Regions from separate parts of the Streptomyces avidinii genome, predicted to be linked through region 3. Evidence: predicted binding sites of a transcription regulator. Region 3 holds the regulator's gene; each other region holds the start of a gene.
What was found. Region 3 encodes HrcA, which represses chaperone genes, less so after heat shock. Its sites were predicted from a motif close to TTNGCACTCNGNNNNNCNGAGTGCNAA; they were not measured.
Positions count from the first base shown of each region.

Region 1: the regulator HrcA is predicted to act here: its motif matches at 1,742-1,768, upstream of groL (chaperonin GroEL).
Region 2: the regulator HrcA is predicted to act here: its motif matches at 1,362-1,388, upstream of groES (co-chaperone GroES).

Region 1 covers NZ_CP108863.1:4,916,381-4,919,654, reverse strand. The annotation lists gene groL (chaperonin GroEL) at 1-1,611, opposite strand, end outside; gene OG373_RS22070 (cold-shock protein) at 1,937-2,143, opposite strand; gene OG373_RS22065 (MoaD/ThiS family protein) at 2,559-2,837, opposite strand; gene thrC (threonine synthase) at 2,874-3,274, opposite strand, start outside.
Region 2 covers NZ_CP108863.1:3,809,796-3,813,069, reverse strand. The annotation lists gene OG373_RS16650 (FtsW/RodA/SpoVE family cell cycle protein) at 1-462, opposite strand, end outside; gene groES (co-chaperone GroES) at 1,532-1,840, shown strand; gene groL (chaperonin GroEL) at 1,953-3,274, shown strand, end outside.
Region 3 covers NZ_CP108863.1:5,806,320-5,809,593, forward strand. The annotation lists gene OG373_RS26030 (DUF3097 domain-containing protein) at 1-475, opposite strand, end outside; gene OG373_RS26035 (MBL fold metallo-hydrolase) at 504-1,229, opposite strand; gene hrcA (heat-inducible transcriptional repressor HrcA) at 1,376-2,392, shown strand; gene dnaJ (molecular chaperone DnaJ) at 2,393-3,274, shown strand, end outside.

The sequences.
Region 1 (3,274 bases), 890 kb from region 3:
GTCGCCGCCCGGCATTCCGCCCGGCGCACCGGCGCCGGCCTTCTCGGGCTTGTCGGCGATGACGGCCTCGGTCGTCAGGAACAGCGCGGCGATCGACGCGGCGTTCTGCAGCGCGGAACGCGTGACCTTCGCCGGGTCGATGATGCCCTCGGCGATCATGTCGACGTACTCGCCGGTCGCGGCGTTCAGGCCGTGACCGATCGGGAGGTTGCGCACCTTCTCGACGACGACGCCACCCTCGAGACCACCGTTGACGGCGATCTGCTTGAGCGGGGCCTCCAGGGCGAGCTTCACGGCGTTGGCGCCGGTCGCCTCGTCACCCTCGAGCTCCAGCTTCTCGAAGACCGCGGAGGCCTGCAGCAGGGCCACGCCACCACCGGCGACGATGCCCTCCTCGACGGCCGCCTTCGCGTTGCGAACGGCGTCCTCGATGCGGTGCTTGCGCTCCTTGAGCTCGACCTCGGTCGCGGCACCGGCCTTGATGACGGCCACGCCGCCGGCCAGCTTCGCGAGGCGCTCCTGGAGCTTCTCGCGGTCGTAGTCCGAGTCGGAGTTCTCGATCTCGGCGCGGATCTGGTTGACGCGACCCTGAACCTGGTCGCTGTCACCGGCACCGTCGACGATGGTGGTCTCGTCCTTGGTGATGACGACCTTGCGGGCGCGGCCGAGCAGGTCGAGACCGGCGTTCTCCAGCTTGAGGCCGACCTCCTCGGAGATGACCGTGCCGCCCGTGAGGATGGCGATGTCACCGAGCATGGCCTTGCGGCGGTCGCCGAAGCCCGGAGCCTTGACGGCGACGGACTTGAAGGTGCCACGGATCTTGTTGACGACGAGGGTGGAGAGCGCCTCGCCCTCGACGTCCTCGGCGATGATCAGCAGCGGCTTGCCCGACTGCATGACCTTCTCCAGGAGCGGCAGCAGGTCCTTGACCGAGCCGATCTTGGAGTTGACGATCAGGATGTACGGGTCGTCGAGGGACGACTCCATGCGCTCCATGTCGGTGGCGAAGTACGCCGAGATGTAGCCCTTGTCGAAGCGCATACCCTCGGTGAGCTCCAGCTCCAGACCGAAGGTCTGGGACTCCTCGACGGTGATGACGCCTTCCTTGCCGACCTTGTCCATGGCCTCGGCGATGAGCTCGCCGATCTGGGTGTCGGCGGCGGAGATGGAGGCCGTCGAAGCGATCTGCTCCTTGGTCTCGACATCCTTGGCCTGGGCGAGCAGGGCGGCGGAGACGGCCTCGACGGCCTTCTCGATACCACGCTTGAGGGCCATCGGGTTGGCACCGGCGGCCACGTTGCGCAGGCCCTCGCGGACGAGCGCCTGGGCCAGGACGGTGGCCGTGGTCGTACCGTCGCCGGCGACGTCGTCCGTCTTCTTGGCGACTTCCTTGACCAGCTCGGCGCCGATCTTCTCGTACGGGTCCTCGAGCTCGATCTCCTTGGCGATGGAGACACCATCGTTGGTGATCGTGGGGGCGCCCCACTTCTTCTCAAGGACGACGTTGCGACCCTTGGGGCCAAGGGTGACCTTGACGGCGTCGGCGAGCTGGTTCATGCCTCGCTCGAGACCGCGCCGGGCCTCCTCGTTGAACGCAATGATCTTGGCCATCTGAAGTGGTCCTCCCGGACAGCGGTGGATTGCTCCCGGACCGCGCCCGCGCCCGCGACGGACGGCCTGAGTGCCCGGCGGTTCCTTCCCGCCGGACCCTGCGGGCCTCACCGACCCGGTCCTCGTTTCAGTAGCACTCTCACCAGGAGAGTGCTAACGCCAATGATTAGCACTCGACCCCTCCGAGTGCAAGCGGCTTGGGGCAACGCCCCGCCACTACCGGGCATACGCAGGAGGGGCCCCCATCCCGTGTCCAGGATGTGGGCCCCTCGTGGTGTTCCAGGTCTTCGATGCAACTGTGCGTCGGCGGTCGATCGCGCCAGGACTAGCCGAGTGCGAGCTTGACCATGTCCGCCTGCGGACCCTTCTGGCCCTGCGAGATCTCGAACTCGACCCGCTGACCCTCTTCAAGGGTGCGGTACCCGTCCATCTGGATGGCGCTGTAGTGGACGAACACATCCGCACCACCGTCGACCGCGATGAAGCCGTAGCCCTTCTCCGCGTTGAACCACTTGACGGTGCCCTGAGCCATGCCTAACTCCCCTATTACTGGCCCTTGCGCAGGAACGCACTTCGCGATCCCGGGTCAGAACTTGCGTCGGAACGCGTCGACCGAGGCTGAATGTATCTGCGCGGATGCTGTCTGCAACAGGTCAATCCGATGAGAATTCTGGACACCGAGAAACATTGAAATAGAGTGAAAATTTGCCATACTCCAGGGCAACTCGGGCCGGGCATATCTCGCCAAAGCCCCATACCGCACTTGCACATTGGCCCGATGTCGACCCTCGCGCGGCCCGTTCATATGCAGGGGGCAAGAACAGCGGAGGGGACTTCCCCAACCCTACCGTGCCCAATCAAGCAGAATTGCCCCCTCCGCTTTTAGCGGAGGGGGCAATTTCGGTTTGCGCGTGTCACCTGTCGGGTGATCCCGGGGATCCGGGTATTCAGCAACCGCCTGCCACGGCCGGGATGATCGAGACGCCTGCGCCGTCCGGCGTCGCCGCCTGCAGCCCGCCCTCGAAGCGCACGTCGTCGTCGTTCACGTAGACGTTCACGAAACGGCGCAGCTTGCCCTGGTCGTCCAGGACGCGCGCGGCGATGCCCGGGTGGCTCTTCTCCAGGGACTCGATGACCTCGGCGAGGGTCGCGCCCTCGGCCGGGACCTCGGCGGCGCCGCCGGTGTAGGTGCGCAGGATGGTGGGGATGCGGACGTTGACGCTCATGGCGCTACTGCCTTTCCGGGTGCAGAGGGAGAAGGATCAGACCAGGCCGGCGGCGCGGAACGCGTCCAGGCTCGGGCGGATGGTGGCGGTCTGCCCGCTGTCCGCGGCCACCGCCTCCAGGGTCTTGAGGCCGTCACCGGTGTTGAGGACGACCGTGGTCAGCGTCGGGTCGAGCTGCCCGTTGTCGATGAGCTTCTTCGTCACGCCGACGGTCACACCGCCCGCGGTCTCGGCGAAGATGCCCTCGGTCTGCGCGAGGATCTTGATGGCCTCGACGACCTGCTCGTCGGTCACGTCCTCGACGAAACCGCCGGTGCGGCGCGCGATGTCCAGGACGTACGGGCCGTCCGCCGGGTTGCCGATCGCGAGCGACTTGGCGATGGTGTTCGGCTTCTGCGGGCGGACCACGTCGTGACCGGCCTTGAAGGCGGTCGACA
Region 2 (3,274 bases), 2.0 Mb from region 3:
GGCCGGCGCGATCAGCAGCACGAGCGCGACGGCCATCGTGATGTAGATGAAGCGCTGCAGCAGCCGGTGGTCGCGCAGCAGAGCCAGCACCAGCAGGCAGGCGGCGACCCCGACCACCGTCCACATCAGCTGGCCGGGGGCGTTCGCGTCCGAGTTGTAGCGCTCGATGTAGCCCTGGTCGAGGCGGTGCAGCAGCACCAGGCCGAGACCGGTCAGCAGCATCGCGAGCGGGAGGATCAGCGGGTCCGCGTAGGCCGCGAAGCGGCGCACGCCCAGGTGCCCCACCAGCGACAGCAAGGTCATGCTGATGGTGAACCCGGCGAGGTTGGGCGGCAGCTCGTCGTTCATGGCGAGGCCCGCGGCGGCGTGGCCGAAGACGGCGATGGCGATCACGAAGAGCAGGAGCAGCGCCTCGGTGCGCCGGCGGGCGACCGCCGTCGTCAGGGGTTTCAGTCCACGCACGGGATGCCGCCGTCGTCCCTCGAAGCGGACGAGGAGGGCGCGGATGGCGGCGGGGGTGAGGACGGTGCGCCGGGGCCGGTGGAAGCCTTGGGTCCGATCTGGTCGGCAATGCGGCGCTTTATCTTCATATCATCTACGACGTAGATGTCCTCCCCATGGTTCCTTCCGAAGCCTTCGATGGGAAGCGTCGTGAATTGCGCGTCCTGTGCGGGCGGCTCGGCGGTGTACGGCGTGTTCCGGTGCGGCGGGGTCGGTGGGGGTCGGTGCGTGGGGCCGTGCCGGGGTGTCTCCTCGGCTCGGCGCGCGCGGGCATCTCCCGGATGCTCGGGGCGGTCGCGCCTCGTCCTGCGGGGACACCCCGGCACGTCCCCACTCCCCTCCGCCGTCCCAGCCGCCAGGAGCCGCCCGCCCACAGGGCCGACCCGGTCGGGCGAGGCATGCAAGGGGATGCCCGGCACGGTCGAAGCCCGGGCGTGGGGCGGGGACACGCAGGAGGGTCCCCGCAGGACGAGGCGCGACCACCCCGTACGACGGGACCGTGCCCGCGCGCGCCGAGCCGAGGAGACCCTCGTGCGGGGCACCGCCCCACACCCCCAGCCGCCCGCAGGGCACCCCGCGCGGGGGCACCGGCCCGCAGACTGCCGAGCACCCCGCAGGGGTACGGGCCGAGCACCCCGCAGGGGCACCGGTGCTGCCCCGCGCGGGAGTTGCGCCGCGGTTCGGCCAACGAGAGCGTGGAGATCCCGATCGCGAGGCCCACGGTGATCGAGAGGGGTTCGCGTCGGCGCGGCTCGGCGTTTCTCCTGGTCAAGCGGTGGAGAGTGGCGATCTCCGACGTCCGTGAGCCCCCGGGGGCAAGCGTTCCGGCGCCGGTCCGCGCAACGCCCGGGGGTCGGGAATTGGCACTCCGCTTGACCGAGTGCTAATCGCCGGAATAGTCTCGCACCTGGCACTCACCCCTGGTGAGTGCCAACACAGCGACAGGCAGATCCGGCACCCGCGACGACGGATCGACCTGGTCGCCACCTCAGACAGTTAACCCCGGATCTCCGAAGGGGGAGGTCGGATCGTGACGACCGCCAGCTCCAAGGTTGCCATCAAGCCGCTTGAGGACCGCATTGTGGTCCAGCCGCTCGACGCCGAGCAGACCACGGCCTCCGGCCTGGTCATCCCGGACACCGCGAAGGAGAAGCCCCAGGAGGGCGTCGTCCTCGCGGTGGGCCCGGGTCGCTTCGAGGACGGCCAGCGTCTCCCGCTGGACGTCACCGTCGGCGACATCGTGCTCTACAGCAAGTACGGCGGCACCGAAGTGAAGTACAGCGGCGAGGAGTACCTCGTCCTCTCGGCTCGCGACGTGCTCGCGATCGTCGAGAAGTAATTCTCTTCATCAGTACTGCTTTGAGCTGCGCCCCTGGTCACCCCGCTGATTGCCGGGCGGCGAGGGGCGCAGCTCGTTAAACCCGAGTTTTCGAGAGGGCTGAACCGCTCCCATGGCGAAGATCCTGAAGTTCGACGAGGACGCCCGTCGCGCCCTCGAGCGCGGCGTCAACAAGCTTGCCGACACGGTGAAGGTGACGATCGGCCCCAAGGGCCGCAACGTCGTCATCGACAAGAAGTTCGGCGCCCCCACCATCACCAACGACGGTGTCACCATCGCTCGCGAGGTCGAGCTGGACGACCCGTACGAGAACCTGGGCGCGCAGCTCGTGAAGGAGGTGGCGACCAAGACCAACGACATCGCGGGTGACGGCACCACCACCGCCACCGTGCTGGCCCAGGCGCTGGTCCGCGAGGGTCTGCGCAACGTCGCCGCGGGTGCTTCCCCGGCCGCCCTGAAGAAGGGCATCGACGCCGCGGTCAAGGCCGTGTCCGAGGAGCTCCTCGCGACCGCCCGCCCGATCGAGGACAAGTCCGACATCGCCGCCGTGGCCGCGCTCTCCGCGCAGGACCAGCAGGTCGGCGAGCTCATCGCCGAGGCGATGGACAAGGTCGGCAAGGACGGTGTCATCACCGTCGAGGAGTCCAACACCTTCGGCCTGGAGCTGGAGTTCACCGAGGGCATGGCCTTCGACAAGGGCTACCTCTCGCCGTACATGGTCTCGGACCAGGAGCGTATGGAGGCCGTCCTCGACGACCCGTACATCCTGATCAACCAGGGCAAGATCTCCTCGATCCAGGACCTCCTGCCGCTGCTGGAGAAGGTCATCCAGGCCGGCGCCTCGAAGCCGCTGCTGATCATCGCCGAGGACGTCGAGGGCGAGGCGCTCTCCACCCTCGTCGTCAACAAGATCCGCGGCACCTTCAACGCGGTGGCCGTCAAGGCCCCCGGCTTCGGTGACCGCCGCAAGGCGATGCTCCAGGACATGGCCACCCTCACCGGTGCCACCGTCATCGCCGAAGAGGTCGGCCTCAAGCTCGACCAGGCCGGTCTGGACGTACTGGGCTCCGCCCGCCGCGTGACCATCTCCAAGGACGACACCACCATCGTCGACGGTGGCGGCAGCCACGAAGAGGTCGTCGGCCGCGTCAACCAGATCAAGGCCGAGATCGAGTCGACCGACTCGGACTGGGACCGCGAGAAGCTGCAGGAGCGCCTGGCGAAGCTCGCCGGCGGCGTCTGCGTCATCAAGGTCGGCGCCGCCACCGAGGTGGAGCTCAAGGAGAAGAAGCACCGCCTCGAGGACGCCATCTCGGCGACCCGCGCCGCGGTCGAGGAGGGCATCGTCTCCGGCGGTGGCTCCGCGCTCGTCCACGCCGTGAAGGTCCTGGAGGGCAACCTCGGCCTGTCGGGCGACGAGGCCACCGGTGTCGC
Region 3 (3,274 bases):
GGCGGGCGTCCGCGGCCGGGTCGAACTCGGCGACGACGGCCGGGAGGTCGTCGATGCCCTCCAGGTACTCGACGACCACGCCCTCGATCCGCAGGTCGTCCCCCCAGACCCGCTCCACCAGCTCCGCGTCGTGCCGGCCCTCGACGTAGATCCGGCCCGCCCGCGCCACCCGCGCCCGCGCCCCGGGGACGGCCAGCGAGCCCGAGGCCGTCAGCCGCGGCCCCGAGGGCCCGCGCGCTGGCCGGACCAGGGTGACCACCTCGCCGTCCAGCAGGAACCCGCGCGGCTCCATCGGGAACACCCGCCGCTTGCCGAAGCGGTCCTCCAGCGTCACCGTGCCCGCCTCGCAGGCCACCACCGCGCCGCAGAAGTCTGTACCGGCGACCTCGACCACGAGGTCCCGGTCCGCCGCCACCTCCGGCACGGCCTTGGGTCGCTTCCACTGCGGGGTCAGGTCGGGGGAGTACTCGCGCATCCGGCCGACAGTAGGAGAGCCGCGCGCGTCACGCCTTCGACACGCCGATACGGGCCGCCAGTGTGGCGCGTTGCGCACGGACGAACTCCGCCCCGACCACCGCTCCGTGACCGGGTACGTACAGTGCGTCGTCCCCGCCCAGTGACAGCATCCGGTCCAGGGCGGCGGGCCACTGCCCGGGGGTGGCGTCCGAGCCGGCCTGGGGCTCGCCCGACTCCTCGACCAGATCCCCGCAGAAGACCACCTCGCGCTCGCCCGGCACGAAAACGGCCAGGTCGTGCCCGGTGTGCCCGGGTCCCACATTGGCCAGCAGTACCTGCACGCCGCCCAGTTCCAGCGTCCACTCGCCCGACACCTCGTGCCGGGGCAGCACCAGCAGGTCCACCGCCTCCGCCGCTTCCGCCTCCGCGAGCCCCTGCCGGACCGCGTCCCCGCGCAGCTCCTCGCGTCCCGTCGACAGCAGCGAGGCCAGCCCGACCGCCCCGAACACCTCGGCCCCCGAGAAGGCGGCCCCGCCCAGCACGTGATCGAAATGACCGTGCGTGAATGCGATATGGGTCACGCGCCGGCCCGTCAGCCGCTCCGCCTCGGCACGCACCTGCGCGCCCTCGCGCAGACACGACCCGGGGTCGATCAGGAGGACCGAATCCTCGCCCACCACCAGCCCCACGGTGCAGTCCCACACCGGCAGCCGCCGCCGGCCGGCCCGTCCGGTCAGCCGTTCCCAGCCGGAGTCTTCCCAACGCACGTCCATGCGGCGACGCTACCCTGGCGGGCCTCCCTTGCCAGGGGCTTACCGCCCGGCCGTACACTGAGCGGGGGCTCTCTGGCACTCGAACGATCAGAGTGCCAACGAACACGGCAGAACACGGCAACGGACCACAGCTGGAGGTGTGCGCGATGCTCAGCGAACGCAGACTCGAAGTGCTGCGCGCCATCGTCCAGGACTATGTCGGGACGGAGGAGCCCGTCGGCTCCAAGGCGCTCACCGAGCGGCACCGGCTCGGCGTCTCGCCCGCCACCGTGCGCAACGACATGGCCGTGCTGGAGGAGGAGGGCTACATCGCCCAGCCCCACACCAGCGCCGGCCGGATCCCCACCGACAAGGGCTACCGCCTCTTCGTCGACAAGCTGGCGGGGGTCAAGCCGCTGTCGTCGCCCGAGCGCCGGGCCATCCAGAACTTCCTCGACGGCGCCGTCGACCTCGACGACGTGGTCGGCCGCACGGTGCGGCTGCTCGCGCAGCTCACCCGGCAGGTCGCGGTCGTCCAGTACCCGAGCCTGACCCGGTCGACCGTCCGGCACGTGGAGCTGCTCTCGCTGGCTCCCGCGCGCCTGATGCTCGTACTGATCACGGACACCGGACGCGTCGAGCAGCGGCTCATCGACTGCCCGAGCCCCTTCGGCGAGACCTCTCTCGCGGACCTGCGGGCCCGGCTCAACAGCCGGGTGGTCGGGCGGCGCTTCACCGATGTGCCCCCGCTCGTCCAGGACCTCCCCGAATCCTTCGAGGCCGAGGACCGCGGCACGGTCTCCACGGTGCTCGCGACCCTCCTCGAAACCCTGGTCGAGGAGGCCGAGGAGCGGCTGATGATCGGCGGTACCGCCAATCTCACCCGCTTCGGACATGATTTTCCCCTGACGATCAGGCCGGTGCTCGAAGCGCTGGAGGAGCAGGTCGTGCTCCTCAAGCTGCTGGGCGAGGTCAACGAGTCGGGAATGGCCGTACGGATCGGGCACGAGAACGCCTACGAGGGACTGAACTCCACGTCGGTCGTCTCGGTCGGTTACGGTTCGGGCGGCGAAACAGTCGCCAAACTCGGCGTGGTCGGACCGACCCGCATGGACTACCCCGGAACGATGGGAGCGGTACGCGCAGTGGCACGTTACGTCGGACAGATCCTGGCGGAGTCGTAAGTGGCCACGGACTACTACGCCGTTCTCGGCGTGCGCCGCGACGCATCGCAGGACGAGATCAAGAAGGCCTTCCGGCGCCTCGCGCGTGAACTCCACCCGGATGTGAATCCGGATCCGAAGACGCAGGAGCGCTTCAAGGAGATCAACGCGGCCTACGAGGTGCTGTCGGACCCGCAGAAGAAGCAGGTCTACGACCTCGGCGGCGACCCGCTGTCCTCCTCGGGGGGCGGCGGCGGAGCGGGCGGCTTCGGAGCGGGTGGCTTCGGCAACTTCTCCGACATCATGGACGCCTTCTTCGGCCAGGCCTCGCAGCGCGGCCCGCGCTCGCGGACCCGCCGCGGCCAGGACGCCATGATCCGCCTGGACCTGGAGCTGGACGAGGCGGCCTTCGGGACCACCAAGGACATCCAGGTCGACACGGCCGTGGTCTGCAACACCTGCTCCGGTGAGGGTGCCGCTCCCGGCACCTCGGCGCAGACGTGTGACATGTGCCGTGGCCGCGGTGAGGTCTCGCAGGTCACCCGGTCCTTCCTGGGCCAGGTCATGACCTCGCGCCCCTGCCCGCAGTGCCAGGGCTTCGGCACCGTGGTCCCGACCCCGTGCCACGAGTGCGCGGGCGACGGCCGGGTCCGCTCCCGCCGCAGCCTCACGGTCAAGATCCCGGCCGGTGTCGAGAACGGCACCAGGATCCAGCTCGCGGGCGAGGGCGAGGTCGGCCCCGGCGGCGGCCCCGCCGGTGACCTGTACGTGGAGATCCACGAGCTGGCGCACGCGACCTTCCAGCGGCGCGGAGACGACCTGCACTGCACGGTGACCATCCCGATGACGGCGGCCGCACTGGGCACCAAATGCCCGCTGGAGACGCTCGACGGGCTGGAGGAG